Regions from separate parts of the Paenibacillus ihbetae genome, predicted to be linked through region 2. Evidence: riboswitches for the same ligand, from Rfam matches in the RefSeq annotation. Region 2 holds a riboswitch; the other holds the start of a gene.

Region 1 (16,492 bases), 1.6 Mb from region 2:
AGCTGGACTCGATCCCGGGCATCGGCGAGAAGCGGCGGAAGCTGCTGCTGAAGCATTTCGGCTCGATCAAAAAAATAAAAGAGGCTTCAGTCGAAGACTTTAAGCCCCTTTCGATCGGTGAAAAATTAGCTACGGATATACTCAATGCCCTTCGTGATGAGGAGTCGTGACATACGGCTTCTCTTTTTTTATTGGATTCAAGCGATAGATCACGTAAGCCACGATGGCCGGCAGCACCATATAGAACAGGCCGATCAGCACGTTAGGGGCGCCTTGAAGCATGACCAGGCTGAATCCCATAAGAATGCTGTTGAAGATGACATGCGAGAACATGGCCGCAATATATCCGTATTTCAGGAAGATATAGCTGAACAGCAGGCCGATAATGACCAGCTCAATCGGGCGGGACACCACCGGGTAAATCGGATACAGCGTATGGCCGAGCGCCCAGATGATCGAGGTGATCAAACTCGCGACAAAGGTGCTGCGCACGATCTTCTTCACCATTCTAATGCCGAACAGCCGGTATACCGCTTCCTCCGATATGCCTGCGAGCCAAGCCATCAGCGGAAACAGCCATGGATAGAGCATGTTGTAAGGGGACTGCGAGGCATCGGTCGTGGACCAGGTGTTCAAGGTCAGGCCGAGCGCGATGAAGATCAAGGACTGGATGCCGAGCAGAATGAGTGCCCACATATAGCCCACCTTCATGCTGTCCAGGACATAGCGCCCGTATCCGGGCTCCTTGGCCCGCGGCCACGGATTAAGCCCGTCTTCCTTCCGCCATAGGCCGCTTCCGCCGACAAGCGAGAAATAGAGCAGAGCGGAGAAGATGAGGGAATAAATGGCGTAGAAGATCATAATCCCGATGATCCCGGTCTCGGACATTCCTTGTGCCTTAAAGACCGGAACCAGGTTGTACGTATTCAGCATCTGGATGACAAACAACAGGACGGACAGCAGGATACCGCGCTTAAACGAGGTGTAGGCCCGGGTCTTGACGCTGTAGACGATGGCCAGGATACCGAGCACAAGCGTAAACAAACCGTAACCGACGAGCGTCAGCAGCGTTGCGTCCTGCGTCTGCTTGTTGACATAGGCGGTGTGCGCTGCCGGAACCGAGAATGCCGGCTCGAAGGAACGCAGCTTTCCATGCTCAAAGGTAAACGCCAGCTGCAGCCTCGAATCCCCGATCGCCGCTTCCGTGACGGTATACTTCAGCGTGGGTTCGCCTTCCCGGGTGGAGAGCTGGAGCTGCGTCGCATCATATCCGGCCCACTTGAGCCACGGCTCGGCGAGAGCCTGCTTCTCGGCCAGCGTCATGCCCTCCTCCACCAGGAGCAGCATTTGCTTGCGGACCTCCCCTTGATTCAGCTCGATCCGGTCGTAAACGGAGCGGGCGGAATCATAGGAAAATCCGGCGATGCCGGCATTTTGCATATGTACATCCACGTTCAGCGCATCGCCGCCCGGCAAGGTGAAGCGGACACGGTATACATCGTAAGGGTATTTGGCTCCGTAGCTCTTATTATAATCCCGGAGCTTCTTCTCTTTCGCCAAATATCCGTACAGCTCGGAGTTGGACTGGTATGTAACAAGCGTGTCTTCCCCTTCGGCAGCAGGAAATCCTAAATGCTCGCTCGCGAACCGTGACGCGGCTTGTGCAGCCTCCTCTTTGGAGATGATTTTCGGATAGGGCGTATCGGTTGACTCGAAGGAAGTGGATGGGAGTACCTGAAAAACAAGAAACAGGATCAGGCCGATAATGGCCGGGGCGATAAGCTTCTTCAGGTTAGGCGTCAGCTTCAAGGGCTCTGCGGCACGGTTCATGAAATTCCTCCTCTTGATTTTAGTGCTTTCCGATATGAATAACCGGCCCCGCAACATGCGGATCATAGAGTCAATATAACATACATATGAAGAACAAGCCCTGCTTATCCCAAAGCCCAATAATGAAATAAAACGCTGAAAATGAATGAAAGGTTTCGAAAACGTTAGAGAATGATATCCTTGTACTCTTGAATATGCCCAAATCGCCCTTATTTAAAGTCTTTTTGGTAAAAAAACGGCGTTGGGTTCCCTCCCGGATTGCGTTATAATCACATCATGCTTTCAAGGAACTGAATAGACCAGCCGAATTTCGTACTGAGAACGGGGGAACCATGTAATTGGGGTGAATTTCATGATCTCTTTCGGATCATGGATAGGGCGGCCTGTGATAATGCCCGAATCCGTCAGCTAACCTCGTAGGCTGCTGCACAGGAACCAGACCGTTAAGGGCACTGTTTTCCAGTGTCTTTTTTCGTTGATTTTTTTGGAGAAGGTGAAACATTGAACTCAAAATTGAATTGGCTTAAGCTGTCACCTCCGCAGATCCTTGCGCTCGGTTTTGCGGCGGCGATCCTGGTCGGAACCCTTCTGCTCATGCTGCCCGTATCCAGCAGGACCGGCGAACCGATCGCCTGGATTGACGCCATGTTTACGGCAGCTTCAGCCGTCTGTCTGACCGGGCTTGTCGTCGTGGATACAGGCACAAGCTTCAGTGCCTTCGGACATACGGTGATCCTCCTGCTCATTCAGCTCAGCGGGCTCGGGTTTATGACGATGGCAACCCTGTTCGCCCTGGTGTTTAAGCGCAAGATATCCCTCAAGGACCGGCTTGTTCTGCAGGAAGCGATGAATCAGTCCTCGATCGAAGGGATCGTTCGTTTAATCCGGCGGGTGTTTATCTATTCCCTGACCTTCGAGGCATGCGGAGCCTTACTATTTACTCTCCGCTGGGCATGGGATATGCCTATTGGAAAAGCCATTTATTTCGGCCTGTTCCATTCCGTTTCGCTGTTTAACAATGCGGGCTTCGATCTGTTCGGCGATTTTCATAGTCTCACCGGTTATGTCGATGATCCGCTGGTGAACATCGTATCCATGCTATTGATCATATCCGGCGGTATCGGGTTCGTTGTATTATCCGATTTGATCGATTTCCGTCAAAAAAGGAAGCTTTCGCTTCACTCCAAAGTCGTTCTCTCGATGTCGGGATCTTTGATATTTATCGGGGCGATCATCATATTCATTTTTGAGTTTACCAATCCGCTAACGCTGGGCTCCTTGGATGGGGGAGGCAGAGTGCTTGCCTCGTTCTTCCAGTCGGTCAGTCCGCGAACAGCGGGCGTAAATTCGATAGATATCGGCGGCCTCAGGCAAGCCACGCAATTTTTCATTATTATACTTATGTTTATCGGAGCGTCGCCTGGCTCGACGGGGGGCGGGATCAAGACGACAACCTTTATGGTTATGGTAGGGGCCGTGTTCGCGATGATGAGAGGGAGAGACGATATCGTTATGTTCCGGTATCGCCTGGCCCAGGAGCGCGTGCTTAAGGCGCTGACGATTGCGCTTCTGGCGCTGCTGCTCGTATTGACGGTGTCCATGATTCTGTCCACGACGGAGGATGCGGATTTCCTGGAGATTTTATTCGAAACGACCTCGGCCTTCGGCACCGTCGGCTTATCGATGGGCTTGACGCCAGATCTGACGGTGCTCGGCAAAATACTGATCAGCTTGACGATGTTTGCCGGACGTCTCGGTCCGTTGACGCTGGCTTATGCACTGGGGCCGAAAAAGGGTAAAGAATTGTATCGTTATCCGGAAGGCAAAATGATTATTGGATAAGGAGTATAGGAGAGACATGAAACCAAAGCAATTTGCAGTGATCGGTTTGGGGCGGTTCGGCTCGAGTCTGGCACTGGAACTGATGGAACTAGGCTATGAAGTTCTCGGCATTGACCGGAACGAAGAGGTCGTCGAGGATATGAGCGAGCATTTGACCCATACGGTGGTCGCGGATGCTACGGATGAGGAGATGCTGAAATCGCTCGGCATCCGCAATTTCGACTGCGGGATCGTCGCGATCGGAGACGATATCCAGATGAGCATTCTGTCCGCCATTCTGCTCAAGGAACTCGGTGTATCGACCGTCGTGGCCAAAGCGATTTCCGTGCTGCACGGCCGGGCGCTGCAGAAGCTGGGCGTGGACCGGGTCATCTTCCCGGAGCGGGATATGGGGATCCGTGTGGCTCACCAGCTGGTTACGCCGAATCTGCTCGACTATATCGAATTATCTAAGGATTATTTGATTGTGGAAATGACGGTAACCGATTGTATGGACGGCAAGACGTTAAGCGAACTGAACACGCGCGTCCGTTACGGTGTCACGGTGGTTGCCCTCAACAAGCGATCCGGCATTATCGTTGCGCCGACGGCGATGGACGTGGTTAATGCCGGCGATGTTATGGTCGTCATCGGCTCCAACGACAATGTGGAACGGTTTGAGACCGAAGTCGTGAATCTGCAGCAGAAATAATACAAAAAAACCTGACGAATTTCTAGGTCGTCAGGTTTTTTCGCTGCTTCTCTTCCGCAAGGCTCCGGAAGAGCACCTCGGTCTCGTTAATCCAGCGACGGGCGGCGCTGCTGAGCTCTGAAGCATCCCCGTAAATCAGGGATGTCGTCCGCCGCGTCTCCATGAGCGCGGGGATGTGAATGTCCACAAGCCCGTTGTCGGAGAGCAGCTGCGGACGGAGGTATGATTTCGGAAGCAGGGCCGCTGCTTTGCAGGTCGGGATCAAGCGGACGATCGCTTCGAAGGAATCGATCTCCATCCGAATATCAGGCATGATGCCCCACCGGTGAAACAGGTCGTCGGTCAGCTTACGGTACCAGGTGCCGGTCGAGAAAATAATCATCGGTAGTCCCTGCAGGTGCTCGACCTCGACATCCTCCAGCTCCGCCAGCGGATGGACGGCTGGAATGACGAGCTCCAAATGATCGTCAAACAGGGGAATGCAGTTGAGTCCCGGCTGGTTGATGGAAGAGGCAACGATGCCGACGTCTACCCGTTTATCCCTAACATAGGAAACGATCTCATGGGTTTTGCCGGTAATCAGCTTGATCTCCGCGGCGGGATGCCGCTCCATGAACGCATTGACGAGCGGGGGCAGCGTCGTCTGCAGCGTCGTCAGGCTCGCGCCCAGATTAATCGAGATCTGCTCCCCTTCCCGATAGTGGGCGAGCGTCTGCATGAGCTTCAGCTGCTGCTGGCGCTGCTCCAGCGCAAAGGTATATACGATCTGTCCGATCGACGTCAGCTCAAGGCGCTTGCCGCGTCGGTTGAACAGCGGCAGGCCGAGCTCGTCCTCGAGCTTGGCGATCTTCCGCGAGAGCGCCGGCTGGGACAGGTTCAGCAGCTTGGACGCTTTATTGATGCTGGATTGCTCCACCACAACGGCAAACATGTCCAGATCTTCGAGCATGATATTCCTCCATTATATATAGGATGGTGTTCCAAAATATCCTTATGCGTATAGATTATAACGATTAATAATTATATTGCAATTCCCTTATAAGAAAAAAAGGAGTAACATGAAACATGACACAGGATGTTCACACGTTTGTGGAAAAAGGGAACATTTTGTCGTTGCACGCGAAAAGCACTGTGTAAGTGCGTAAGTAAGTGTAATTGTTCCGTAAATAGGAAAGATTGAAATTGAAAACGCTGCACATTGGAAAGGGGAACGTCAACTAATGAAAGGGTATTATTCCAGAAAGCTGCATTCCTTACTCGGTGTCATACCGCTTGGAGCATTTCTGCTCAGCCACATGATATCCAACTTTCAGGCTTTCGAGGGTGGAAAGAAAGGCTTCGAGGGAGCCGTTCATTTCTTGAACAGCATGCCGCTTGTCTTCTTCCTCGAGCTGTTCCTGATTTGGCTGCCGCTGCTGTATCACGGCGTCTACGGACTGTACATTGCGTATCAGGCCAAAAACAACATCGGCAACTACAATTATGAGCGGAACATTCGTTTTACCGTTCAGCGGATTACCGGGGTTATTACGTTCGTATTTGTCATCTGGCATATGTACGACACCCGTTTTCAAATCATGATCGGCAAGATCACCCATGATGATCTGGGCGCCGTCATGCACGATATCGTGAGCAATCCGGTATTATTTGTTCTGTATATCATCGGCGTTGTATCGGCTACGTTCCACTTCGCGAACGGCTTGTGGGCATTCCTCGTTAGCTGGGGCATTACCGTCGGCCCGCGCGCACAGCGTGTATCCACATACATCTGCATGGGCCTGTTCGTATTTATGAGCGTCCTGTTTATCCTTGCGATGACCGGGTTCAGAAACTCCGAATTCCAGGCGGCGCAAGCAGCGATCGATGTAGTTAAGACAGTCTTGGCTTAAAGTGCAAGTTCAAAAAGCCGGTTTTTCAGCACCGGAGCGTATGCTTCCGAAGTGCGTTTTTTCAAAACGCTTTAGGTTAGATGAAGCTAGGGACTGAAGGGTTGAACGTAGGTATTGGGTACGTGAGCACTTGAAATGTTTCCGCAGGAAACATGCTTCGGAAGCTTCTACTTAGGCCCGGCTGAGTTCAAGATTCGATGCCGAGTTACATCTTGATACACTACGTGATCAAAAGACGACTTTTTGAACAACCTCTTAAAGGAGTGAACGTATAAATGGCAGCATCTAATATTATCGTAGTGGGCGGAGGCCTGGCCGGATTGATGGCAACCATCAAAGCGGCCGAAGCGGGAGCCCATGTTCATCTGTTCTCACTGGTACCTGTGAAACGTTCTCACTCCGTGTGCGCGCAAGGCGGCATTAACGGAGCGGTTAATACGAAAGGCGAAGGCGACTCCCCGTGGGAGCACTTTGACGATACGGTTTACGGCGGGGACTTCCTGGCGAACCAGCCGCCGGTCAAGGCTATGTGTGAAGCGGCTCCGGGCATTATTCACCTGATGGACCGCATGGGCGTTATGTTCAACCGTACGCCGGAAGGCCTTCTCGATTTCCGCCGCTTCGGCGGAACGAAGCATCACCGTACGGCGTTTGCCGGAGCGACGACCGGCCAGCAGCTGCTGTACGCGCTGGATGAGCAGGTGCGCCGCTGGGAAACTGCGGGTCTCGTGACCAAGTACGAGAACTGGGAGTTCCTGAACGCGGTCATTGACGACGAGGGCGTATGCCGCGGCATAGCCGCCCAGGACCTTCGCTCCATGGAGATCCGGGCGTTCAAGGCGGAGGCCGTCATTTTGGCCAGCGGTGGTCCCGGCATCATTTTCGGTAAAACGACGAACTCGGTTATCAACACCGGTACGGCAGCAAGCGCGGTATACCAGCAGGGCGTATACTACGCCAATGGCGAATTCATCCAGATTCACCCGACCGCCATTCCGGGCGACGACAAGCTGCGTCTGATGTCGGAATCGGCCCGCGGTGAAGGCGGCCGGATCTGGACCTATAAAGACGGAAAGCCTTGGTATTTCCTTGAAGAGAAATACCCTGCATACGGCAACCTCGTTCCGCGGGATATCGCAACTCGCGAGATCTTCTCCGTATGTGTGGACATGGGTCTTGGCATTAACGGCGAGAACATGGTATACCTGGATCTCTCCCATAAGGATCCGAAGGAGCTGGACGTGAAGCTCGGGGGCATCATCGAGATCTATGAGAAGTTTATGGGTGACGACCCTCGCAAAATTCCGATGAAGATCTTCCCGGCAGTCCATTATTCCATGGGCGGCATGTGGGTCGATTACAACCAGATGACGAATATTCCGGGTCTGTTCGCAGCCGGGGAATGTGAATATCAATATCACGGAGCCAACCGCTTGGGAGCCAACTCGCTCGTATCGGCCATTTACGGCGGTATGGTCGCAGGTCCGAAGGCGATCGAGTATATTAAAGGCTTGAAGAAATCGTCCGAGGATATCTCCTCCAGCGTCTTCGACCGGTACACGAAAGAGCAAACCGCGAAGTATGAAGGGCTTCTGAAGATGGAAGGCACGGAAAATGCTTACGTGATTCATAAAGAGCTTGGCGAATGGATGACCAACAACATGACCGTTGTCCGCTACAACGACAAGCTCCAGGAGACCATCAACAAGATCAAGGAATTGAAGCAGCGCTACCGCAACATCAACATGACCGATACATCCCGCTGGAACAACCAAGGCGTGGCGTTCACGCGTCAGCTGTGGAACATGCTGGAGCTTGCGGAAGCTATGACGCTTGGAGCCCTGCTCCGGAACGAAAGCCGCGGAGCCCATTACAAGCCGGAGTTCCCTGACCGCAATGATGAGGAGTTCCTGAAAACAACGAAAGCGAAATGGACCCCTGAAGGTCCGCAAATTTCGTACGAAGAAGTGGATGTTTCCTTAATCCCGCCGCGTATTCGCGACTATTCGAAAGAAAAGTAAGAAGGGGGATTTACCATGGCTCAAACGGCAACCGCCTCAAAGAGTGTGAAATTTATTATAACTCGCCAGGACAATCCGGAATCCAAATCGTATACAGAGGAATTTGAGGTTCCATATCGTCCCGGCATGAACGTCATCAGTGCGCTGATGGAAATTCAGCGCAATCCGAAGAACGCGCAAGGCCAAACGACTTCCCCGGTATGCTGGGACTCCAACTGTCTGGAGGAAGTGTGCGGTGCCTGTTCGATGGTCATCAACGGTAAGCCGCGCCAGGCCTGTGCTGCACTGATCGACAAGCTGGAGCAGCCGATCCGCATCCAGCCGATGAAGACCTTCCCTGTCGTCCGCGACTTGGTCATCGACCGGAGCAGGATGTTCTCCGCCCTGAAGCGGGTTAAAGCCTGGATTCCGATCGACGGCACGTATGATCTCGGTCCCGGTCCCCGCATGGCGGAGAAGAAGCGCCAGTGGGCTTACGAGCTGTCCAAGTGCATGACGTGCGGTGTATGTCTCGAGGCTTGCCCGAATGTCAACGAGAAAACCGACTTTATCGGTCCTGCGGCCATTTCCCAGGTTCGCTTGTTCAATGCCCATCCAACGGGCGAGTTGAACAAGGAGGAGCGTCTTGAGGCGCTTATGCAGGACGGCGGCATCGAAGGCTGCGGCAACTCGCAGAACTGCGTACGCTCCTGTCCGAAAGGCATTCCGCTGACGACATCGATCGCGGAGATGAATAAAGAAACAACGAAGCATCTGTTCAAGCGCTGGCTCAGCGTCTAGAACCGAAAAGCTTACGATATTGGCAACAGCAGCGCCTGACCGCTTGTATGCATTCGCGGTCGGGCGCTGTTTTGTTGTACGATAATAGAGAACTTTTTATTCAAAGGTGGTACGCAAACATGATTACAGAAAGACCGATTACGATCCGGGATTTGAGCCGGGATTTCGCCGCTTTGGGCGTAAAGGAGGGGATGACCGTGCTTCTCCATTCTTCGCTTAAGAGCATCGGCGGATGGATCGTCGGCGGAGCCGAAGCCGTCATTCTCGCGCTGGAGGAGGTGCTAGGCAAGGAAGGGACGCTGGTGATGCCGACGCAGTCCCCGAATTTAACGAACCCGGAAACCTGGGGGAATCCGCCGGCGGATCCCCAATGGTGGCAGCTGATCCGGGACAGTATGCCTCCCTATGATCCCGATGCAACCGTAACCTCGGGAATGGGGATTATTCCGGAAACGTTCCGCAAACAGAAAGGGGTCATCCGGAGCCTTCATCCGCACGTCTCCTTCGCAGCTCGCGGCCGTGCAGCGAGAGAACTTATGGAACCGCATCCGCTGACTGACGGCCTCGGGGAATCCTCGCCGCTGGCCCGGTTGTACGCGGCAGATGCCTTCGTGTTGATGCTCGGAACCGGCTATGGCAGCGATACCTCCTTTCATCTGGCCGAGTACCGGGCAGCGTGGAGGGGCAAAGAGCATATCACGTCCCAAGCTCCGGTATCGCGAGCCGGGGGCAAGACGGAATGGGTATCCTTTTCGGATATCAATTATCATTCCGACGACTTTGAAGCGCTGGGGGCGGCATTTGAGCAGGCGTGCAAGGAAGACTGCAGTTTCGGGAATGTAGGCGCTGCCTCCTGCGTGCTGGTCAAACAGCGTAGAATGGTCGATTTTGCCGTCGATTGGCTGGCCCGTAACCGGTAAAAGGCGGATTGCCAAGGAACGCCAGTTGCATGAGCTCCTCTCCAAGGGTAATAGACGATAAGGCGTTATTATACGGCCGGAGGTAGATGATGGTCGTTAAAGAGGCCGTAGAAAGGAGGGAACGCTCATGAGCTGGTGGATGTGGCTGCTCAATTTGGTTGGCTTGGTAGGCTTGATTTATGCGTTCTACATGATGGACAAGAAGTGGTCAAGCCGGCCGCTGCTGCTGGCACCGTTGCTGATTTATGTCCTGGTGTCGGTGGAGGATTTGCTCGGCTGGATCGATCTGATGAAAATTGTACCTGGAGAGGGAGGGATGCGGGCTCTCATCGTGATCTTCTCCTTGTGCTCCGTTGTCTTCTATGTGCTGTACATTTTCGATAAGATTGCAGATTCCGTGAACCGGCATGTCGATATGAAGACGACGCTCGTCCGAATCAGCTTGGCCGCTGCCATGTGCATTTTATTTTTCACGCTGGTATATATGTCGATTTACAAGCTGTTCGGCGGCGTATCCTTCGAAGGGGATAATCTCGGAGAGGACCCGCTGTCGCAGTTCGTGACCTTTCTGTATTTCAGCATGGCCACGTTCGTAACGGTCGGGTATGGGGATGTTAGTCCGGTTGACAACACTTCAAGACTTGTCGTCATCTTGGAGATCGCCTTCAGCTTTATCACCGTTGCTTACGCGCTGTCCATGCTGGGAACACTGCGGCAAATATTCAAGCCGGGGAGCGATCAGCCTGAAATCTACAGCACAGAAGAGGGCGGCGAGCCGGGGACGGCAGCCCCGCCCCACAGACGCAAGCATTACACCCGATAATCAGCCAGGCTTGACGAGCGCAGGAAATGATTTCGGCTCAAGGCGCATTGGATGCTCATGCTGATATTGCAGGGAGCGTAGCTGCAGCAATCATCAAAAATTTGATCTCATATACCGTTGATAGGCACCCAGCCGGGAAGGGAGCAGAGACTCCAACGACACCACCAAGCTCCAAGGTCTGCTCTCATTGATGGTTATCCCCGTTTTACGGCTTTAGCAGCCTCTTAAGAATGCTGAGCCCGTTTTTGGACGGATATCGGAATTTAAAGTCGAACCGGTTCGTCTGCTTCAGCACGCTTTTCATATGCGAGAACGTGTAGAAGCTGTATTGCCCGTGATATGAGCCCATCCCGCTCTCACCGACGCCGCCGAACGGCAAATATGGCGTAGCCAGATGCATGAGCGTATCGTTGACGCAGCCTCCGCCGAAGGAGACGGAGGACAGCACATGCTCCTGTACTTCTTCATTCTCGGTGAACAAATACAATGCAAGCGGCTTGGGGCGAGACTGAACGGCCCGGATCGCTTCATTTATATCCTCATAAGTCAGGATCGGGCATACGGGTCCGAAGATCTCTTCATCCATAACCGGCATATCCCATGTCACCTGATCCAGAACCGTCGGTTCGATGCGGAGCATTTCCTTATCGGCCCTGCCGCCATGACGGAGGCGGCCGTTATCCAGAAAGCCTGCCAGCCGATCGAAATGCTTCTCGGTTACTATTCGGCCATATTCAGGATTGCTCAGCGGCTCCGGGCCATAGAAGTCCACGATCGCTTCCTTTAAATAAGCGATGAACGGCTCCTTTACGCGGCTGTGAACCAATACATAATCCGGTGCGACGCATGTCTGGCCGGCATTCGTGAACTTTCCGAAGGCAACGCGGGATGCCGTCAGCTTCAAGGGCGCATCCTCATGAACGATGCAGGGGCTTTTGCCCCCGAGCTCAAGCGTGAGGGGAGTCAGATGCTTCGCTGCCGCTTCCATCACGATTTTCCCCACATTTACGCTGCCTGTAAAAAAGATATAGTCCAGCTTCTGCTTCAGCAGCTCGGTGCTGACCTCCGGTCCGCCCTCAACAGAAGCCACATACTCTGACGGGAAAGCTTCCTCCAAGATGGACGTAATGAGCGCGGAGACGGCGGGCGTCAGCTCGGACGGCTTAACTATAGCGGTATTGCCTGCAGCCAGCGCGCCGATCAGAGGAGAGATGGCAAGCTGCCAAGGGTAATTCCAGGGAGCAATAATCAGCACGCTGCCGTACGGCTCAGGGTAGATCATTCCCTTGCTCCCGACATGCGTCAGGGCCGTTTTCACGCGCCCGGGTTTGCTCCAGCGTTTTATATTGTTCAAGATATGCGAGAGCTCTTTGTACACGATCCCGATTTCAGTCGTATAGGCTTCCTGCTCGCTCTTGTTCAGGTCTTGGCGCAGCGCCTGGATCACCTCGCTCTCCCTGGCGACGATGATCTGGCGGAGTCTGGTGAGCTGCCGGATCCGGTATTCGGGCTCCTTCGTGAATCCTTTCAGAAAAAACTGCTTCTGCGATGAAACTAATGACGGGATGGATTCGTTAACAGTCATAAGCAGGCTGCAGGCTCCTTTCCATGGGCATCGACGGCATAGACTTGTAAGATTTATTGTGCAAAGCAATATGCTTAACCGTTATTTCGAACTAACAACGGATAAGATCACGCCAATACAATCCATGTGTTCTTTCCCATATTATATAGGAGGATGTCCGATTATGAAAAATTCATCCACAGGGCCTCAGCGCGCATCCAGCCAAGCGGATGCCAAGCCGGCGGCGGGCACGACCATGACCCGGCGCCGGTTTCTGAAGCATGGGGCGGCTGCGCTGCTGGGAGCAGGCCTTGCGGTGGGTGCCTACGCCTCCTTGTGGGAGCCTAACCGACTGGAGGTCAGGAGGCTCACGCTGGCGCTTGCCGGTCTGCCTGCTGCTTTCAACGGCTTGAAGGTCGTACAGTTTAGCGATATGCATCTGGGCTTTTACACCGGTGCCAAGGATGCCGTCCGGGTGGTTGAAGCGATTAACCGGGAGCAGCCTGATCTCATATGCTTTACAGGGGATATGGTGGACGGGGAGCTTGATGCTTTGGAGGAAGCGATCCAGCCGTTGTCCGGACTGGAAGCCGCGTTCGGCAAATACTCGATCCTCGGCAACCATGATTTCTACGATGTCGCGAAGCTGATCCGGATGGAGGAGAAGGCGGGATTCACCGTGCTGCGCAACAGCCGCGTTATGCTCAAGCGAGGCGGCGAAGCGATCGCGGTTGCGGGCTTGGATGACGGAATTTGGGGACGTCCTGATCCGGCAGCGACGCTGGACGGACTGCCGGAGGGGATGTTCAAGCTGGTGCTGATGCATGAACCGGACTATGGCGATACAACAGCGGAGTACCCGGTTCATCTGCAGCTCTCCGGTCACAGTCACGGCGGACAGGTACGGCTGCCTTGGCTCGGGGAGGTTGTTACGCCGCCGGGGGCGAAACGCTATGTCCAAGGCTTGTATCATGTCGGCAGCCGTGGGATGCCGCTGTACGTCAATCGGGGAATCGGGATGACGCAGCTTCCGGTCCGGCTATTATGTCAACCAGAGCTTACGGTATTGACGCTTCGTTCAGAAGGCGTGTGACCGTGCTAAGACTTGGTGCTTGAATTCAGCCATGCTGATTTGATAAGAACAAGGTGCGATAACATAACAGACAGCTGTTCATGTTCGGGCAAAAGGATCAATATGAAACGTACAATTTGAATTTTTGTTACACAAATGAAATATACCTGTTATGAAACTCTAACAGCGAGAGGTTAAACTTATCACATGACCCCCTTTTGAGAATATATATGATGCTTTTGGATCCGCTGTGCGGGTCCACTTTTTTTTGTTCATATTTAATATTTATCGATCCTCATTAAAAAAACAGAAGGGGTACCCCTATTAAAGAGGTACGGCAACCTTCTGTTTCTGCTCGTAATAGACCCATTCCTTAAATCCGATCTCTTTCAAAACCTTGGCCACTTCCTCGAACTCGTCGCCGACCCGGGAAGGCTTATGGGCGTCCGAGCCGAAGGTCACATCGACGCCGTAATGATGCGCGACCTCCAGAATTTCATTGGACGGGTACCATCCGCCGCACAGCTTCGTTTTGCCGGAGGTATTGATCTCAATCGCCAGTCCGGATTCCGCGATGACCTTCAGCGTTTCTTCAATCGCTTCATCTGCCTTGATTTCGGAGAATAACGGATAGTTGCCCTTCATGGCATCCATGTGGGCGATGATTTGGAACATCCCGCTTCGCGCGGACTGCCGGATCAGATTGAAATATTCCTCCTTATCGGCCACCTGCTCGGACGGCGACAGCTTCTTCCACCGGTTTTTATTAAAAATGCTGATGCCTCTCACATGGTGGATGGAGCCGATAATGTAATCGAAAGGGTAGGCGGCCATCGCCTGTTGATATACATTGGCATGCTCCGGAAAGAAATCCGATTCGATTCCGAGCAGTACCTTGATCTTCCCCTCGTACTCCCGCTTCAATTGCAGGACTTCCTGGACGTACCCGTCAAAGTCGGCTTTGGCCATAGAGATCGAAGGGAAAGGATGCTCCTCCTCGCTTCCGAAATATGGGGTATGGTCCGAAATCCCGATGACTTGCAAATCCGCGGCAATGGCCGCTTCGATATAATCCCGAATATTCCCGTCCGCATGGCCGCAGCGGAAATGGTGGGTGTGCAGATCAAATTTCATGATAAGCCCTCCTTCATGCTGTTACCGTCCTACATAATATCGAGAACCTGATTCCGATCATCGCTATCGTGCTTACTCGGTGCTGATGAATTGCGTTTCCGGCATGCCCTTCAAGTCGCTTAGAAACTGCCGCATGGCCGAGCTGACATAACGACCGCTCTTGTAGATGACGCCGACCGGATGGCTTACCTCCAGCTCGCTGAGCGGAACGATTTGCAGGGTGCCGTTTCGAAGCTCGGTCGCTACGGATTGCTTCGAAATGATGGCGGCGCCAAGATTGATCTCGACCATCCGTTTGATCTCCTCGCTGCTGGACAGCTCCATGACGACCTGAGGATCGATGCCGTGCTTCTTCATGACGTCGTCGGCGAAACGGCGGCCAACGGTATCGCGCGATAGCAAAATAAGAGGCGTGCTGCCAAGCACATCGATACTTGCCTTGGATAGTTTGGCCAGCGGGTGCTGAGGGGATACAACTAACTCAAACGTGTCGTAGTACAGGATGGATGTACTGAGGTTGGGATTGCGTTCAATCAAATAACCGATCCCGATGTCGATGAGACCATTCTCCACACTATGGTAGATTTGCGAGGATGCCATGGATTGAATGGTTGTTTTGATGTGGGGGAACTGATCCTGGAAGTAGGAAAGAACCCGGGGCAGAATCTGAATGGCGATGGAAGTGGTCGTACCTAATTGAATATGCCCTTGAGGCGTCTGGTCTAGATCCGACAGCCGCTGCTTCAGCTCGTCCACGATGCTCAGGATTTGCTCGGCATGCTCCACGAACACCTGTCCACGGTCGGTTAACGTTACCGGCTGGCTCCGGTCTACCAGCACGGTTTTGAACTCTTCCTCCAAGCTCTTGATCTGAGCCGATACGGCCGGTTGTGTCAGATTAAGAAGCTCTCCGGCTTTGCGAAAGCTCATCGTTTTGGAGATGGTAATAAGCGTTTCCAATTGGCTGATGTTCATAGCCTTCCTCCTTACTTGATATGATTCTTCCGCTCTTAACTCCACGTGCAACCCGCTTTATTTAAATTATAGGGTATTCTGCCGGAAGGAGCAATTAAGGGCGGCATCCTGCTCATGTCAGCTAAAAAGTTTCGAAATCCGGACATTTATTATTAAAAGATTGCGAATGCATCCGATAATAGTAAAGTAGACATAGCTTCAGGTGAGACCAAAGTACCTTCTGAGCAAATGGATGACCGAATGCGAAACCGATGTTATTACGATAGCTCCAAGGTTGAAACAGCTGTTGGAACAGGGGGTTGTCGCTAATTTGTGATGATTTATTACAGGGTATCCATTATAATGTTTAATAAATCGTTGGGACTTTGGGACCCTGACCAACAACCCAGTGAAAGGGGCGAAAGTAAGGAATGAAAGCGGAAGTCATCAATCCTTTTTTAGAGTCCGCACGACATGTGATCGAGCAAGTCATACAGGTTTCACCTTCCACGGGGAATCTTGGGGTCAAAGAGATCGGATTTATCGAGAATCATATCTGGATCCAAATCGGAATGACAGGGCAAATGAACGGGGATATCGTATTTGGAATCCAGGAGAAGGTAGCGCTGCATATGGTATCGGCCATGATGGGCGGCTACGTCATTACCGAAATGGACGAGATGGGACAGAGTGCGATCTCGGAGCTGGGCAATATGATCAGCGGCAATGCCAGCATGATATTGTCCAACCAGGGGGTAAGCGTTGATATTACGCCGCCGCGGGTGATTAAGTCGGATCATGCCTCCAGCCTGTTTCAGAAAAAAGCGCTGTGCATTCCCCTCATGATGGAAGGCATCGGCGAACTGGATATTCAAGTCATGATTTCGTAAAATAAGACCAAGTGAGCCGCCGTGCTCCTTCGGGGCAGTGCCGGGAAGCCGGCAGGCGCTGATAGGGAACCCTAGCGGCAAA
Region 2 (16,492 bases):
ATTCCGTTTTTCGCGGCATTGCATTGCACCTCTCTTCCACCTTGTATGACGGATTCCTAAAGCACGGGAGGCACCCTGTGGCGTGTGGCCTGCTCAAAGGCATAGGCAAGCTTGATTAATTGGGGCTCGCTAAATGCCGTGCCAACGAACGTGATGCCCTGCGGCCCTTTTGTAATGTATCCTCCCGGAGCAATGATGCCTCGCTGCGCATAACCGCCGGGAACGGTTATCGATGGATAGCTTGCCCGGGCAGCCAGATCCGCCCCGTATTCATTACCCAGAAACAACAAGGCATCCAGCTTGTGCTCCTTCAAGGCATGGTCAATCCCATTGGTCCCGGCCATTTCCTTGTTCTTCCTTAGGCTCTTCAGGTAGACCGTTTCCGTCAGCGTACCGCTTGTTTCATTTGCCCAGATCAGCGTATCCTGTCCATACTTCAGTGCTGTTTCGGCATGCGTTTCATTAAATGCGATCACATCTGCAAGTGAATGCACCGGCTGCTCTGGGCCCAGTGTGGCCAAATAATCATTCACATATTTCTTGAACTCGTATCGCAGCACATTCGCATCCCAGTGCGTCCCCTGGCAGGGAAGATGCACGGGATCGACGATTTCCGCTCCCAGTTCGCGCAGCACCCGGATCGCCGACTCGACTATATCTATTCTGTCCGAATCGAGATGCTTGTAGTAGTATCTTGGTATACCGATCCTCGCATGTCTCGCTCCGTCAATGACAAGCGCATCCGTATAATCCGGTCGGTGCTGCCGCGGATCGATCTTCGTGGCGTCGTCCCGCTCATCCCTTCCGACAATGGCGCCAAGGAGGATGGCCGCATCCGCGACGGTTCTAGCCATAGGTCCGGCTGTATCTTGGGTGTTGGTTATCGGGATGATGCCGCTCCGGCTCACAAGTCCAATCGTCGGCTTGATCCCCACGAGGCTGTTCTGGCTGGACGGGCTGATAATCGAACCTGATGTTTCCGTTCCGATCGCTGCAGCAGCTAAATTGGCTGCCACGGCAGCAGCGGAACCCGAGCTCGATCCGCCAACAAACAGCTCGCCGGGACCGTATGGATTTAGCGTCAGCCCGTTCCTTGCGCTATACCCCGCCCACATCGTCGGCGACATAAAATTTGCCCATTCGGTCATATTCGCTTTCCCCAACAGAACGGCGCCGGCCTCCCGCAGCCTTGCCGTAATAAAGGCATCGCCTTTCGCAAAAGATTCCGCCAGTGCGAGCGAACCGGCACTTGTGTGCATCCGGTCTCCTGTATCGATATTGTCCTTCAGAATAATCGGAATCCCGTGAAGAGGCCCTCTAGCCCCTTTCTCTCGCCGCTCTTGGTCCAGCTTCCGTCCAATCGCCAGCGCATCGGGATTCACCTCGATTATGGAGCGGAGTCTACCGTCATGCCGGCCGATCCGGACCAAATACAGTTGAACGAGCTCGAATGAAGTGATCAAGCCTTCATCCATCGCCCGCTGCATATCGGATATGGTTGCTTCCACAACCCATTTTTCTTTGTCCAAAGACATCCAAAGTCCCCCTCGTTCTGTGTATTCCAATTACCGCAGCCGGGGATTAACGCTTCATGTTGTGGCCTCCAATCGGTTCATATCCATAGTGATTTCGCTGTATTTGGTGAAATACCTTTTTATTTCTTGCGCAGCCAGTGCTCGATAACCTTCTGGATGGAGGCAACCCGTACCGTTATTCGGAATATCAGGATGTCAATCGTGGTAATTGTATATCGGGATAGCTGGCTGTTAAAAAGCACTTGAGCGCGCGGGCGAGGTGCATTGCTCCCTGGCGTTATTCCCCTCTGTGGTTCTGCTCACATACATTAGGTGATATGTATCTGAATCCACAAACAACGGGGGAGCTCCCGAACGATCCGCTAGGAGCTCCCCACCCGCTGTTTTCGTTACATAATGATCGTTATCGTTGGCGCCGAAATCGTTGGCTGCGTTGTGATTGCAGATGCCGTGTTGGTAAAGCTTGCGATCTCGAGCAGCACCGGAATCCCTTCAGGGACATCCGTGGCATCAAGCACCAAATCCGCGGTCGACAACGTAAAGAGAGCGCTTTGCTGCAGCATGCCGTTGATATACACATTGACATATTCCGTTCCCGTCAGAGCGGGAAATGCCGTGATCGCAGCGCCCGCATCATCAAGAAAGCTCGTCGCCGGCATCGTGGTCGCAGTGGCTCCAATCATGGCTGCCGTTACCACTGCGAAATAGCGTGAGACAACGGGAGTGACCGTCGTCGTTACGACTCCTCCCGTCGCCACCGGCGCCGTGGCGATCGCCGTAATGACCGGTTTAATAACTGGCATAGCCTCTTCCTCCTCTCGATCCATGAATTTCATAGACTCGCAGCACATGCTGCTATCTTATTAAATGCTATTTTCATAGATTTTGATTCCGGCATCGCACCATTTTCCGTTGAGGCGGGCTCAACGCTTATCCGGGGATTTGCAGGCATCCACCAATATTACTAGACCAACGTCCACTCCTGAAATGACAATCACACATATACTGTATCAATGCAATGGCGGAGGTGATATTCTGAAAAGTTCCCTTCAAATGCATAAAAAACGCAGCAGGGATAAAGGTCAACCTGCCCGGCACAGGAATCGCGGCCGCCGAAGAACAGGCGTCCGGAAATGCCGAAGGAAGAACTCTCCTGCGGGGAGGGGATGGTCTCGGAGTATCGTTATCCCTCCTGTACGGCAAAGATTTCGGGGGCCTCAAAGCGTCCAAGGCGTCCACAACGGGCACGGGATAGCAGGAGCTGATGCACCGGGAGGACCGCCTGGAGTACAGGGACCCGGGAGCCCTGCCGGAATACCGGGTCCAGCCGGACCTCCTGGCGAACAAGGGCATGCGGGCAATCCGGGACTTTTAGGTCCACCGGGGCCGCCTGGACCACCAGGCCCCGCCGGTTTTCCTGGTCCGCCAGGCATTCAAGGTCCTCCGGGGCCGCAAGGCCTGCAGGGAATTCCCGGACCTCGGGGCCCGCGAGGCGAACCGGGTGAGGTCAGGCTCCCGGGAGTTGTGGTCACGCCTAATGTCATGCGCTATTTTTATACAACCGATACCTTGGTCGCACTCGATCCTCCGCTGGTCATCCCGGCGAACCAGTTTACGGATGATAACGGTAATGCCGTTACCGAATTGATGGAGATCACGTCAAGCGGTTATTCCAACCTTTACATTAATGGCATGATGCAAGAGGGCCGCATATTTAGCGTCACCCCCGATAGGCTGACACTTTTCTCCCCTGGCGATGTTCTCCTCGCGGGAACACCGGTGATCCTGCAGGTCTTTCAATTTAGCGCCCAAGTGGTCGTATAATGCTTAATTGATGGTTCGGAGACCGCTGTTTATAAAAAGTCCGCCCAAACGGACCTTGGGCGGACTTAACCTTGCATTGTGTCACCAAGGGTTTACTCCCCGATGACGCCTTTTTTTAGAATAATATTGGCGTACAGCGCCTTCTCTCCTGTCGAGACGATGGCGTACGCTTGCTTCGCCCGCTCGTAGAAAGCCGAGCGCTCCATTTCTTCAACTTCTACCTTAGCGTGATGAAACTTGGAGATGATGCTCCGGTATTCATCCCAAATCGGGGTCTGCACGGGATCGCCGGGCATGACGGCCATGAGTGCAGCCGGGGACGCTACATACGTATCCAGCGGGAACAGCGGCAGGATCGCCTGCAGCAGCTCCGGAATTCCGTGACCGTCCTCCCGGACCAATCGCCGGGCATGGCTGGCTGCTGGGAAATTGCCATCACCGAATACGATTTCATCGCCATGGCCCATCTCCATCAAGATTTTCAACAGCTCGGGTGATATCAGATTGGATATTCCTTTTAACATAGACAACCCCCTGATCTATTCGGCATTTCCCTAGATTCGGTACAGCACGGCTGTTTGCGGCTCGATCGCGCGAATTAACCGCTGACCTGGCGTTCCCGGGTAGCCGCTTGGTATTTGGAAAACATCGCATTCCATTCGGAATCCGCTTCCGGATCGTACACCGCAAGCGGGAACGAACGTTTGACGAGCTCGATTCCTTCATCCCGGCTTGCCAAGGCTCCGTTCGCGATGAATTGCACGAGCATATTGCCGATCGCGCTAGCTTCGACCGGACCGGCCCATACGGTTCTTCCCAGCGCATTGGCCGTGAACCGGCAGAGCAGCTCGTTCTGAATCCCACCGCCGACCATATGCAAGCCTTCATATCGGATCCCGGTCAAACGCTCCATGCTCTCCAGCACCTCGCGGTACCGGAAGGCAAGGCTTTCAAGAATGCAGCGAACCATCGCTCCCGTACTCTCCGGCACAGGCTGCCCCGTTTCCCTGCAATACGTCTGGATTTCCGAAATCATATCCGCCGGATTCATAAAGCGGAGATCGTCCGGCTGGATAAAGCTGCGAAACGCCTCCGCCTCCTCGGCCAACCGGACCAAATCGCCGTACCCATAGCCCAGGCCTTGCTGATCCCACTGCCGCTTGCATTCCTGTAGGATCCACAATCCCATAATGTTCTTCAGCAGCTGAAAGGTATCGAAGGCTCCGCCTTCATTCGAGAAGTCCTCCTTCAATACGGCCGGGTGAAGCAGCGGTTCCCTCATCTCGGTTCCCAGAAGCGACCATGTGCCGCATACGAGATAGGCAAAAGACGATGAGCTTGCCGGAACGGCTACGACGGCGGATTCCGTATCATGCGATGCCACCGCGATCGCCCGGATCGGCGGAACGCCGAGCTCCTTCGCGGTTGAACCGGACAGATTGCCGATCCACGTGCCCGGCTCCACCGGTTCGATGAACATGGAAGGATTGAGCCCGAGCTCTTCAATGAGCGGTTCGTTCCACTTCCGCTGCCGTACATGATACAGCTGCGTTGTAGTGGCCATCGTAAATTCACATGCCTTCACGCCTGTCAAAAAATAATTGATCAGATCCGGCGTCAGCAGCAGGGCATCCGCGATATCCAGCATCGGAGAGCTTGCCTTCCGCATGGCGTTCAATTGGAAGATCGTGTTAAACGGCATAAACTGAAGACCGCTCTCCTGAAACAACCGCTCCCGGCCGACTTGGCTGCAGGTTTCCTCCACCATGCCTTCCGTCCTCGGATCCCGGTAATGATAGGGAATCCCGATTAGCTCCCCGTTACGGTCAATCAGCCCGTAATCGACGCCCCACGAATCAATCCCGTAGCTGACCGGGGCATAGCCGGCTTGAAAGGCTTTGCGAATGCCGTTCTTTACCTCCTGCAGCAGCATGGGGGTGTTCCAGTGCATATGCTCTCCGAACTGCACGGGGACATTGGCGAAGCGGTGGATCTCCGTAATTTTTAGAATCCCCTGCGAGCCGCCGTCCGGGGAGGCGACGATCTCCCCAAGCAGCGCCCGACCGCTGCTAGCCCCCATATCGAACGCCAGCACGGCAGATGAATGGCTCATATGATTCACCTCTTCCCACAAAAATGCTCACAAGCACGAAACAGGCTGCCATGAATGTTTAGATTATTTCATTTTCTGAAGCAGCTGAATCCGGTAGTCCTCGCTCTCCAGCGCCGCGATGTCATCGACCTCCTGGTCCGTCAGCGGCACCGGTTGACCGGCAGCCTTGGCGCTCAAGTAAATTTTGGCGCTTTCCTCGACCACCTGTGTCCGGTAGTAAGCCTCGCGTAAATTTCTCCCTGTAGTTACAAGGCCATGGTTGCCGAGCAGGATCGAGCTCGCCTCCGTCACCTTGGCCGCAACCGCTTCGGCGAGTAAATCCGTTGTCGGAATAATATAGGGCACATAAGCGGTCCGCCCCACAAGAGCGGCCTGATCCGGAAACATGACCGGCAGCTCCTTTTCGATTAACGTAAAGGCGATGCAGTGGGACGGATGGGTATGCACCATCGCTCCGATATCCGGGTTGCTGCGGTAGCCATACAAGTGCATCAGCACCTCAGAGGACGGTCTTAACCCGATATCCGTAATCTCGCCTGTCGGTATATGAACCTCGATCCATTGCTCCGGCTCGATTTCCTCCAATGCGAAGCCGCTCGGGGACAGGTACATCATCTCCCCCGACTTAGCGCTGATATTCCCGCCGGGTCCGACGACTAGGCCGTTGTCCACGATTTTTTTCGCATATTTACACAGCTCCTGCCGTGTCTCCATATTTTGCATGGTCTCGTCTCCTCTCCCAGGAATGCTTTTTACTTATACAGCGGACCGAAGTTCTGACAAGCGCGGAAGTCGGCGCTTTCCGGATCGGCGGTGCCGAATAAGCCCCAAGCACGCGGGCGGAATACCTGCTCAGCCGGTACATTATGCATGTTGACCGGAATGCGGAGCACCGATGCCAGCGTAATCAGGTCGGCTCCGATATGGCCGTAGCTGATGACCCCGTGATTGGCTCCCCACTGATTCATGACTTCGTATACGCTTGTGAACGCGCCTTCGCCCGTAATATTTGGAACGAACCAGGTGGTCGGCCATGTCGGATCCGTACGCTTATCGAGCGTATCATGAACCTCGGCCGGCAAGTCCACCGAATATCCCTCCGCGATCTGCAGCACCGGCCCTATGCCCTTGACCAAATTCAGGCGGAACATCGTCATCGGCATTCCACCGCGTGTCAGGTAGTCCGTGGAGAAGCCGCCGCCGCGGAAATACTCAAGGGAAGCCGGTCTGAACTGCGTTGCCTTCAGGGTCCGTTCCACTTCTTCGTCGGTAATCTCCCAGAACGGCTTCATGACCGGCTTTCCGTCCCGCTGCTGTTCACCGGTGCCGTCAAGCGCCGCGGAGCCGGAGTTGATTAAATGCAGAATGCCGCCCGCTGCTTTCCCTTCAAGCTTGTAGCCGGTCACCCGTTCAACCGAAGCCGGGCTCCAGTATGTCCGTACGTCCGCGAATATCTGAGCCGTATTGGTAAGCAGATAACCGAACAGCATGCCGACCCCGTTCAAGCTGTCATTTTCCGTCGCCACAATATACGGCGAACGCTTGCCGTTCCAGTCGAAGGAGGAGTTCAGAATGGTTTCAAGGAAGTCCCCGTTCGGGAAGTGATCGGTCCATTGACGCTGCCCCTGGAAGCCTGATGCGATCGCATGATGTCCTTGTGCTTCCTCCTCGAAGCCCAGCTCCGCAAGGCGTGGATTACCGATCATCAGATCGCGCGTAATCAGCGTCATTTTTACGACCGTTTCCCACTCGTAGTCCTTGCGTTCACGGGACGTCTGAAGCTTCTGCGGGTTGTTGTCCGGTCCTTCGACGCAGTTCTCCTTCACCCACGCCAGCGCCAGCTTGTACTCCTCAGGGTCGTAGATTTCCTCTTCCAACCGGCGGGTAAATTCACTCATATCGACATATTCATTCCGCATGCCGAGGTATTCCTGGAAGAAGCTGTCGTCCACAATCGAGCCGGCGATCCCCATCGACACCGAGCCCATGGACAGATACGCTTGGCCGCGCATGATGGCAGCAGCCAGACCGCTCCGTGCAAAACGCAGCAGCTTCTCCTGCACGTCATCCGGAATCCGGGTATCTCCTTCATCCTGCACATCCTCGCCGTAAATACCGAATGCAGGCAATCCTTTTTGCGCATGAGCGGACAGCACCGCAGCCAGATAGACCGCACCTGGACGGCCCGTGCCGTTAAAGCCCCAGACCGCCTTCGGTCTGGAAGGATCCGCATCCATCGTTTCCGTTCCATAGCACCAGCAAGGCGTCACCGTGATCGTAAGACCGACATCGGCATGCTTGAATTTTTTCTCAGCCGCCGCCGCCTCGGCCACTCCGCCGATACAGGTATCGGCAATGACGCATTCCACCGGCTCGCCGTTCGGATAATGGAGCTGCTCCGACAGCAGCGCCGCAACCGCCTTGGCCAGGTTCATCGTTTGTTCCTCGAGGGATTCCCGCACGCCTCTTCGCCGCCCGTCGATCGTCGGCCGGATTCCGATCTTCGGAAATCCGTCTCTCCATCTGTAATCGTTTTCAATCGTCATAATGCCACGCCTCCCAAATCATTGATTATATCCACATTGTAAATAGATTCGATATGCGGGATAACCCACTATATTGCTTTGTTGCCCTGGATATTCAGCAAAACAGTGAACCGCCGGCCTTGAACTGAAAACGATTTCGAGATAACGCAATTATGCAGTATAATAATGACAGGAAGTTTCGCTTTGGGGAGGGACAACGACGTGCCGAAGATTGAAATACCACACAGCAGAAGCGATCAATTCCGATTCAAGAAAAATCCACAGCTGCTCTTTGCCGGACAGGTCGTGGATGAAGACTTCTTCTACGGACCGCCGCAAATCCATGATTTTTGCGAAATTTTGTATGTCGTGGAAGGCCGCGGCGAATTCAGGATCGCGGGCAAGGTGTACGAACTCCGAAAAGGAGATGTGGCCATCTACAATCCGGGTGTGCCGCATGAGGAGAAGTCGGCAGGAAGCAGTCCCTTTAAAGTCATCTATTGCGGAGTCGATTCCCTGCATATCGAGGGCGTTCCTCAGGGAATGCTGCTGCCTCCGTACGTGGAGCCGGTTATTTCATGCGAGAAATACGCATATAAGGTAGAGAGCTATCTATCGGACATCATTCGAGAATGCGATTCTCAAATTCTTGGCTATGAAACGCTGAGCACGAATCTGCTTATGTCGCTGATTACGGTCATTTACCGGATTATCGACGTGAAGCACCAATTCCAGGCGTTGAAAGGAAAACATGAAATTGCGCTGAGAACCAAGCAATTCATTGATGCCAACTACACCCAGAGCATCAGCCTGAAGGACATCGCCGACACGCTGTATGTCAGTCAGCACTATTTATCCCATCTATTCAAAAAAGAGCTCGGCGATTCGCCCTTCAACTACTTAATCTCCAAGCGGATTGAAGAAGCGAAACGTCTGCTGTCGGATTCCGACGCCCCCGTGCACGAGGTTGCGTCGCAGGTCGGATATGGGAATGATAAGTATTTCTCCATGCTGTTCAAAAAAATAACCGGGCAGACGCCATCCTCCTATCGGGAAAGTCAGCGGCGGCAAGCCCAGTTGACGGAATAACGCAAGCAGGCAGCGGCTATGATGCGGCTGCCTGCTTGACGTTTATGCGGCGAATGCGCCGCCAATCGCAATCCCGTGACGAGGATTGCCGGCTTCCTCGCGCCGACAACGCACTCGTGCCGAGGCACGAATGGTCCGTGTAAGCGAGCTTCGAGCAATCATCAAGATTTTATTAGACGAGGGACGGTCACTTGTTAACCCAAAAAGGTACAAATATTCTACTAAAAATAAGGGGCATGCTTAATCTTGATCGGGCCGACCGATTCGATCCGGCTTTGGCAGCCGAGCCGGTACCCTTCCTCGAGCTCTTCGGGGTCCAGCCTCTGTTCCTCCGCCTGATTCGGTGACGACAAATGCTGGACACCAACGCTTACATGGCATCGGCAGCGTGCGCATGTGCCCCTTTTGCAAAAAGAGTTCCAATCCACATCGTTCCGCTCGGCCAGATCCAGCACCGTCATCCCAAGCACGGGAGCAACGCTCTTGTGAACCTCCCGACCGGAAAGCTCGATGAGCTTGTCGGGAACAGCCTCCGCCAGCTCCTGTCCACCGGATGCAGACGGATGACCGGCCGAATGGCTGTTCTTTCTACTCCTCCAGAATTTAAACACGATATATCCTCCTAAAATGCCTGGAACTATTCACTCCTACGTACGCTTACCATTATACTCGAAAGCCGGGCTATTCTCACGCCTTCTATACGCAGACATTCAATGGAAAACCGCTCTATTTATTTATTTTGTATTCTACCAATATTTTGCTATACTATCATTGCTGTAAACCGTTTCATAGATTCATTTATCTTTCATAGAATGTGGGGGAGATTATTATCGGATACTCAAATCGATTGGGAAAGCTGGCCGCCGCCTCCCTGCTCTCTTTGTCGCTGCTCGGAACCGGGGCTGATCATCATCCAGCCCATGCGGCACCATCCATTTACGTTCTGTTGGATGATGTTCCGCTTGCGTTCGATGCGGCTCCGCGAATTGAGAAAGGCGTAACGTACGTACCTTTCCGGGCCGTGGGCGAGGCACTGGGCATCGATATCAAATGGAACAGCAAGACTCAAACCGTGCAGGCGGTAAAGAACGGCACCGATAACACAACCGAGGTTCAGCTCAGAGTCGGCAGCACCACCGCCGTGGTGAATAAGAAGAACGTCAAGCTGCCTGCAGCGCCCATCATGCGCGAGGGACGCGTGCTGATTCCGCTCAGCTCGTTCAGCAGCCAATTCGGGGCTTCCGTAAAGTGGAATCAGGCAACGCGCACCGTATCGCTCAAATCACCGAAAAGCAAAATGCATCTGCGGGCCTTCTATGCCATTGAATCCTTCAAAGAGCGGGATATTATTCAATGGATGAATTCCGTCGCCTTTGGCTGGAGCCGAATTGACCGTAACGGCGAATTCACCCTTCAAGGGGTTGAATACCGCATGCCGGAAGCCGCCGGAGACATCACGCCCCAGTCACTTGTAGCCGATGCGGAAGAACAGGGCATTAAGCCCTATCTGATGGTATATGCACTGGACGGTAACGGCGAGCTGACAAAAATGATGAGCGACGCCTTGCTGCGGATGAAATCGATCGACGGGATTACCGCCGCCGTTGCGGACAATGGGTTCGGCGGAGTCGTGCTTGATTTCGAAGGATTGGGCTTCAAGCTGGATGCCGCCTCCCAGCAGAAGCTGCTGAACCAATACGTGAAGGACCTTAGAGCTGCCTTGCCGAAAGGGGCTGCCCTGTCCTTGGCCGTACCTCCGTTAAACAGCGCCTATAAAGGGTATGATTACAAAACGCTTGCATCGATTGCCGACGATCTGATTATCATGGCATACCAGTATCACCCGGTTGGCAACAAAGACCGAAAGCCGGAACCGAACACGCAAGTGCAGCAGGCCATTCAGCTTGCTTTGGATGCCGGGGCACCCAAGGACAAGCTGCTGCTTGGTATCAGCCTGGGCAGCGAAACGGAGAACTCCATCGACGACAAGCTTGGTCTGGCCAAGCGCTATCAGCTGAAAGGTGCGGCATTGTGGCGGCTCGGTATATTCAGAGTCTACGGTGATGATATCGAAGGCGCCATGAACAAAGCGGTGATCAAAGAGTGATCCGTAATAAAGGTTGAAGCGTGGATGAGTCCATCCTTCCTCTCTTCACCATACAGGCTGCCGGTCGCTATGGACCTGCAGCCTGTTCAGCTTGTTCAATGCTTCCGTGATAACCGAGCATCTCTGACAGCCAATGAAACGACACAGGCTATGAATTAGCCGATGCCACTCTTCCGCATGACCGGCACAAAAAAAATGACCTCCGTTGTAAACAGAGGTCATCATCAAGACTTATGTATGTATTCGGTGCAATCAATAAAAATCGACCATAGGATTCCTTTACTAGGACTTTCAAGACTTGCATCGTGCAGAGAGTCGGATCATGATCAAGGATTAGCTGGTCTAGCTAACGCTTCCTACCAGCTTCGCATATTCCTCTTGGCCTAGCACCCGACGTGCGGTAACATAACGAGGCTTATAGTAAGAATCGCTAAGCTTGCTGATTCGAACACCCTTGCTGCTTGAAGCATGTGCGAACTGCCCGTCTCCAATATAAACGCCAGCATGTGAAATTCCCTTGCCGTTCGTGTTGAAGAATACCAGATCACCGACACGCAGCTCTTCCTGGTCTACATGCACGCCTACTTGGGCTTGTCCTTGGGAAGTGCGCGGAAGGTCAAGATCAAAATTACGGAACATATACAGAATAAATCCGGAGCAATCAAATCCGCTTGTGGTTGTTCCGCCCCACTTGTACGGTGTTCCTACTAACTGCTTCACTTGCTGCTGAAAGTTAGGCTGCTGATCGGCAAACGCTGTCACGGCACCGGAAGAAAAAATGATTGCGGATCCTAGCAAAGAAATGACCAATTTCTTCAAAATATATTCTCTCCTTCGATGCCTACGGAGTTAGCTAAGGGTTCGGCTGAAGGTCACCTATATTCCCTCTACTACAAGAATAATTCACCCAGGACGGTTCCCCCGTTTTCTTTAGCGAAATTCGGCAAAATTCATTAACATTTTGTAACCCTTTCTTAATATAGTATACAAGCTAGCAAACTGTCAATAATATCCGATAAATCTATCGTTTTTTAGATATCGCCGTCGAATCGAAAGAGTTTCAACAGTGTTTTTACTATATGAAAGGTCACATAGTCATGACATTTATGTTAAAATTGTTTCCGTTTTCTCGTGCGGCGAAATTCTTCATATAAGAAGCCGGCAGCTAAGGCGCCGGCTTCTGTACTAGCAAATGCAAGCTGTATGAAATCACATGTGGTTTATCGACTCGGCATGCCGCAGCAGGACGTCTGCCGCCATTTCTGACAGATGCTTGCCTCGCTGCGCCCCGACTTCATTCTCAAAGCTGCCCAGATTCCCCTTCTCCAGCTTCTTCGTCAAACTGTTCGCGATCCCTGCGTTCCGGATATCCCCGCTGCTCAGGAACCGCTCGATCAGGGCGATCATATCGCCGGGGCTCGTCACCGTCTGAAATTCAATCTCGGCTGCTGCCGTATTGCCCGCTAGATCTGCTCCTTCCACGGTCAAGACATGATCACCGAGCGGAAGCTGATACAGCGGGATAGCTTCACCGGGTGGGACGGGTTGGCCGTCCAGCTTAATGACCGTCCGGCTTCCATCAATGCCGGAAACGGAGTCGGTCATATGGATGACCGGCGTCCAATCGCTGGAGACATTCCATCCTCCCTCTTTTGCCGGTGGCTCTACCCGAATGTCCGGCGGGGACAGATCAATGGCCAATGGAACGGATTGGATGCTTTCTTCAAGACCTGCAGCGTTGACAGAGCGGTAATATAGCGCAGCCGATGCCGCTTCCTGGTCCAGAACGATCGGCCCCGAGTAGTGAGTCCAGGTAACGCCGTCAAAGCTGTAGACGGTTTCGGTAACGGTCGAACCGTCGTCTTGCACGCTCAATTCAACGGTAACTGGCACCGTGTACCAGCCGTTCAGGCCGTTAGGTTGTTCCGGCGTTAATTTGGAAGCCGTGTGCGGCGGCGTATCGTCATCTTCCCCGTAAGGCTCGGGAAGAACCGGCATCATGGTCGGATCCCAGCCATCCGATCCTTTCATCATCATGGGAACCGTGTACAGATTGGCTTCGTCCGGCGTGAGCTGCTTCGACCAATTCGCGCGGGCCTCGGCTGCCGCGCCAGGTCCGGTATTGTTATATTCGTAGTATTTGGCGGTTTTCTCGTTATCCGGCCTTCCCCAGTTATGCCAGCCTTTATCGTGCACGATTCCTTCCATTTCCGAGTTCATGAACAGCACATGGGCAAACGGTCGCCATGGACGCCCAAGATAAACATCGAAGATTCCGCCCGCTCCCGTAATTTTGCTGTTGATGAACAAATATCCGTAAGATTGATTTTCCGGGGTGCTGGCGGCTGTAATATATCCCCCTGAACGGACATTGTGAATGACGCTCTGGTCAAACACGCCGATTCCTGGTCCGTAAATAAAATCAACCGCTCCTTCAATATAGCTGTTCTTCACGTACACCCGTTTCCCGGCATTGTTCACAAAGAACGTGTCCTGATATCCGAGCATTCGTACATTGTTGAAATAGGCCCGATCGCCCCGCAGATCGATTGCCGCCGCCGGGCCTTGGGCACCCGCTCCATTCGCAAACGTGATGTTCTCGGCGGTAAAATCATCGGATTCGATTGCAGTGGCACGCTCATTGAATCCGGTGCCCGTTATCCCGGTATAGGTGATGACCGTCTCTTCCTTGCTCTCGCCGATCAAGCTCACGGCATGCTTCGTTTTGGGAACGGTAACCTGCTCCTCATAGATCCCGTTACGGATATAGATTATCGCTCGGTCCGTATTGCCATCCGGGATGGAGTCTATCGCGGCTTGAACGCTCGTAAACATACCTGTACCGTCCTTGGCCACGATGATGATCGAAGCAGGCGTTGCGCCTTGAGGATAGCTTCCGACTCCCGGTCCGTTCCCGTTTACCGACCTGACCGAATAATAATAGGTTTTACCTGTAACGACATCCGTATCGATCAAACCGGGCTGCCGCAAATCAGACGCGATGACCTTACCTTCTTCGTTTCTGGATTCCGACCTTGTAACTTGGTAAGAAGCCGCACCTTCTACGGCTGACCAGGAGAGCTTGACGCGGTTCTTGCCCGGGTTCAATCGAAGATCAGCCGGAGGCGGCGCGGTACTCGCAGGGAATGGAATGACCCGAACCGCTTCAGAATTCGCGCTGGAGGCGGCGCCGTTATGTGCGGAAACGACATAATAATAGGCCGTCCCGTTCTCCAAGCCGCTGTCCTCATAGCGGACATCCTTTACTTGATCGGCAATGACCGTGTAAGGGCCTCCCTGAACGGTGCTTCGCTTGATCTGATAACTCGAAGCTTCGGGTAAGGCATTCCATGAGATTACAGCCGATGCATCAGCGGCACTCGCGTTAACTCCCGCTGGCGATTCTAGCGGCGCCACCGGGCGGGCCTCAACCGGGTCCGACGCCTCGCTTTCGCCGGCAACGCTAGTCGCAGTTACCGTATAATAGTAGACTTTACCGTTTACAAGCCCCGCATCTCGATAGAAGGGCTCTTCTACACGTCCTACCTCGATATAGGGCCCTTCCAGACTCTCGCTTCGTCTCACCGTATAAGTGATTGCATGCTCCACCGGCTGCCAGGTAAGATCCGCCTGGGTGTGACGGCCAAGTCCCGCGAGCTCCGCCGGCGCCTGCGGCTTTACGGCATTCACCGACGGCGTGACACGCACTTGGTTGGAGGGATCGCTTTCTCCAAACTCGCTCACGGCCGTAACCACATAATAATAAGTGGTTTCATTGATGACGCTCGTATCCGTATACGATGGATTGGAAGCACTCCAATCGGCAGCAACGGTCTCGTAAGGTCCCCCGTTTGTCGTGCTTCTTTTAACGGTATACGATAGAGCGCCTTGCGTACTGCTCCAATCCAGCTGAACCTTTCCGTTCCCCGGGAGCGCCCGCAAGCCCTTAGGCGCGGCTGCCGGCTCCACGTATACCTTGATGTTGTCGAAGTAATAGGTCCCCTTGCCGGTTCCGGGCGTTCTGCCGAACAAGGCGCTTCCCAGTCCTAACGTCCGCATATCGTCCCTAAGCTCAGCCCCCTCCGCTGCGAGCACGTTGTCCACGTAAATATCCATGGTGTTGGCGGCCGCATTGGCAATGACCTTCAGATTGTACCAGCGGTTGGCGGCCGGGAGGCCGGTCAGCTTAACGTCTTGGCCATTCTTGTTCTTGTAAACCAGGGCGTAGGCATCCTCCTGAATCGGTAGCTGGGGCTTGCGCACCTCAAGAGCAATCGGCGTCTTGGTACCTTCTGCATCCTTGATTTGAAGCAGCACCGAAGTGCCAGGCATGGCCGGTGACATGAAATCCGTCTCGACAACGACCGTGCCTGCCTGCCTCGGGAAGTTGATTGTAAACCCTGTGCTGCCCACGGCATTATCGTATACCTTCAGCGCCTTTTCCGAATCGTTACCCGTAGAATTGACGGGGACTTCCTCCACGGTGACCGTATGATCCGCATCCTGAGGCTGCGGGATCACGCCATATCCGTCAGGCACCGAGCCGGCTTCAAGGTTTTCGAAGTCATCGTTCACATAATACACGGTTTTCGGACCGCCGCCTGTATCCGCCGATAGATTGACGTTGGAAATTGTCGCGGTATTGTATTTCCACGTCTCATTATTCACTTTGGCCGCATCCGCCACGAGACCGGCATAGACTTGCTTGGGCAAATCGACCTGGACATTTCCGACCGTGGTCCAGCTGGTTCCATCTTGAGAGATCATCGAGGTGAATTGGTTATCCTTGCGGACAAGCTTGATCCAGTAGGGCAGCTGAAATTCCTGCTCCGGCTGAATTCTTGCAGCTTCTCCCCCCTCTTCTGCGCGGCTAAGGGTGACGCCTCTTTTCCCCGTACGAATATAAGGGACGACCAGGGAAACGAATGGAGCATCCTCCTTCAGGCTCTCGCGGAACATGATACCGGCTTCTGCTTCTTCGTTCGTGGGGGTAATGGCTTCGACGCGAGCAACAATTTCAGCATCGCCCTCTATTTCCTGATAGGCAAAATGAAAGACGTCCTCTGTGCCGCCGATATCGCCTGCCGCCTTGACGGTCACTTCGCCGGGGCGGTTACCAAGCTGCGTGTGTCCCGGAATTCCCGGACTGCCGACATCTGCCGACTTCCAAGGCTTAATGCTCCCTTCGGTGTTCACATGAACGACCACGCTTGTCGAGAACGCCATCGTACCCGTATCGTCAACCGCTTTCGCAGCCCAATAATGGGTGCCGTCCGCGGCGTTCGTCCACTCATAACTG

Evidence for each region. A riboswitch is a leader RNA that binds a small molecule or an ion and turns the genes downstream of it on or off. The one in region 2 is predicted to bind cyclic di-AMP.
Region 1: another riboswitch for cyclic di-AMP. It lies ahead of BBD41_RS19120 (TrkH family potassium uptake protein); the one in region 2 lies ahead of BBD41_RS26270 (C40 family peptidase).

What each region holds. Positions count from the first base shown of each region.
Region 1 covers NZ_CP016809.1:4,283,431-4,299,922, forward strand. Annotated here, with positions in the region: gene uvrC (excinuclease ABC subunit UvrC) at 1-170, shown strand, start outside; gene BBD41_RS19115 (CPBP family intramembrane glutamic endopeptidase) at 142-1,830, opposite strand; cyclic di-AMP (ydaO/yuaA leader) riboswitch at 2,122-2,268, shown strand; gene BBD41_RS19120 (TrkH family potassium uptake protein) at 2,332-3,672, shown strand; gene BBD41_RS19125 (potassium channel family protein) at 3,689-4,363, shown strand; gene BBD41_RS19130 (LysR family transcriptional regulator) at 4,386-5,312, opposite strand; gene BBD41_RS19135 (succinate dehydrogenase cytochrome b558 subunit) at 5,584-6,252, shown strand; gene sdhA (succinate dehydrogenase flavoprotein subunit) at 6,528-8,273, shown strand; gene sdhB (succinate dehydrogenase iron-sulfur subunit) at 8,289-9,053, shown strand; gene BBD41_RS19150 (AAC(3) family N-acetyltransferase) at 9,173-9,973, shown strand; gene BBD41_RS19155 (potassium channel family protein) at 10,101-10,796, shown strand; gene BBD41_RS19160 (aldehyde dehydrogenase) at 11,002-12,381, opposite strand; gene BBD41_RS19165 (metallophosphoesterase) at 12,545-13,453, shown strand; gene BBD41_RS19170 (histidinol-phosphatase) at 13,757-14,566, opposite strand; gene BBD41_RS19175 (LysR family transcriptional regulator) at 14,639-15,541, opposite strand; gene BBD41_RS19180 (chemotaxis protein CheX) at 15,952-16,410, shown strand.
Region 2 covers NZ_CP016809.1:5,838,746-5,855,237, reverse strand. Annotated here, with positions in the region: gene BBD41_RS26325 (hypothetical protein) at 1-19, opposite strand, end outside; gene BBD41_RS26320 (amidase family protein) at 57-1,535, opposite strand; gene BBD41_RS26315 (DUF4183 domain-containing protein) at 1,925-2,338, opposite strand; gene BBD41_RS30385 (hypothetical protein) at 2,719-2,916, opposite strand; gene BBD41_RS30380 (DUF4183 domain-containing protein) at 3,060-3,359, shown strand; gene fucU (L-fucose mutarotase) at 3,452-3,883, opposite strand; gene BBD41_RS26300 (rhamnulokinase) at 3,958-5,472, opposite strand; gene BBD41_RS26295 (class II aldolase/adducin family protein) at 5,536-6,195, opposite strand; gene BBD41_RS26290 (L-fucose isomerase) at 6,225-8,018, opposite strand; gene BBD41_RS26285 (AraC family transcriptional regulator) at 8,220-9,086, shown strand; gene BBD41_RS26280 (2Fe-2S iron-sulfur cluster-binding protein) at 9,308-9,697, opposite strand; gene BBD41_RS26275 (stalk domain-containing protein) at 9,934-11,193, shown strand; gene BBD41_RS26270 (C40 family peptidase) at 11,536-12,012, opposite strand; cyclic di-AMP (ydaO/yuaA leader) riboswitch at 12,016-12,149, opposite strand; gene BBD41_RS26265 (pectinesterase family protein) at 12,403-16,492, opposite strand, start outside.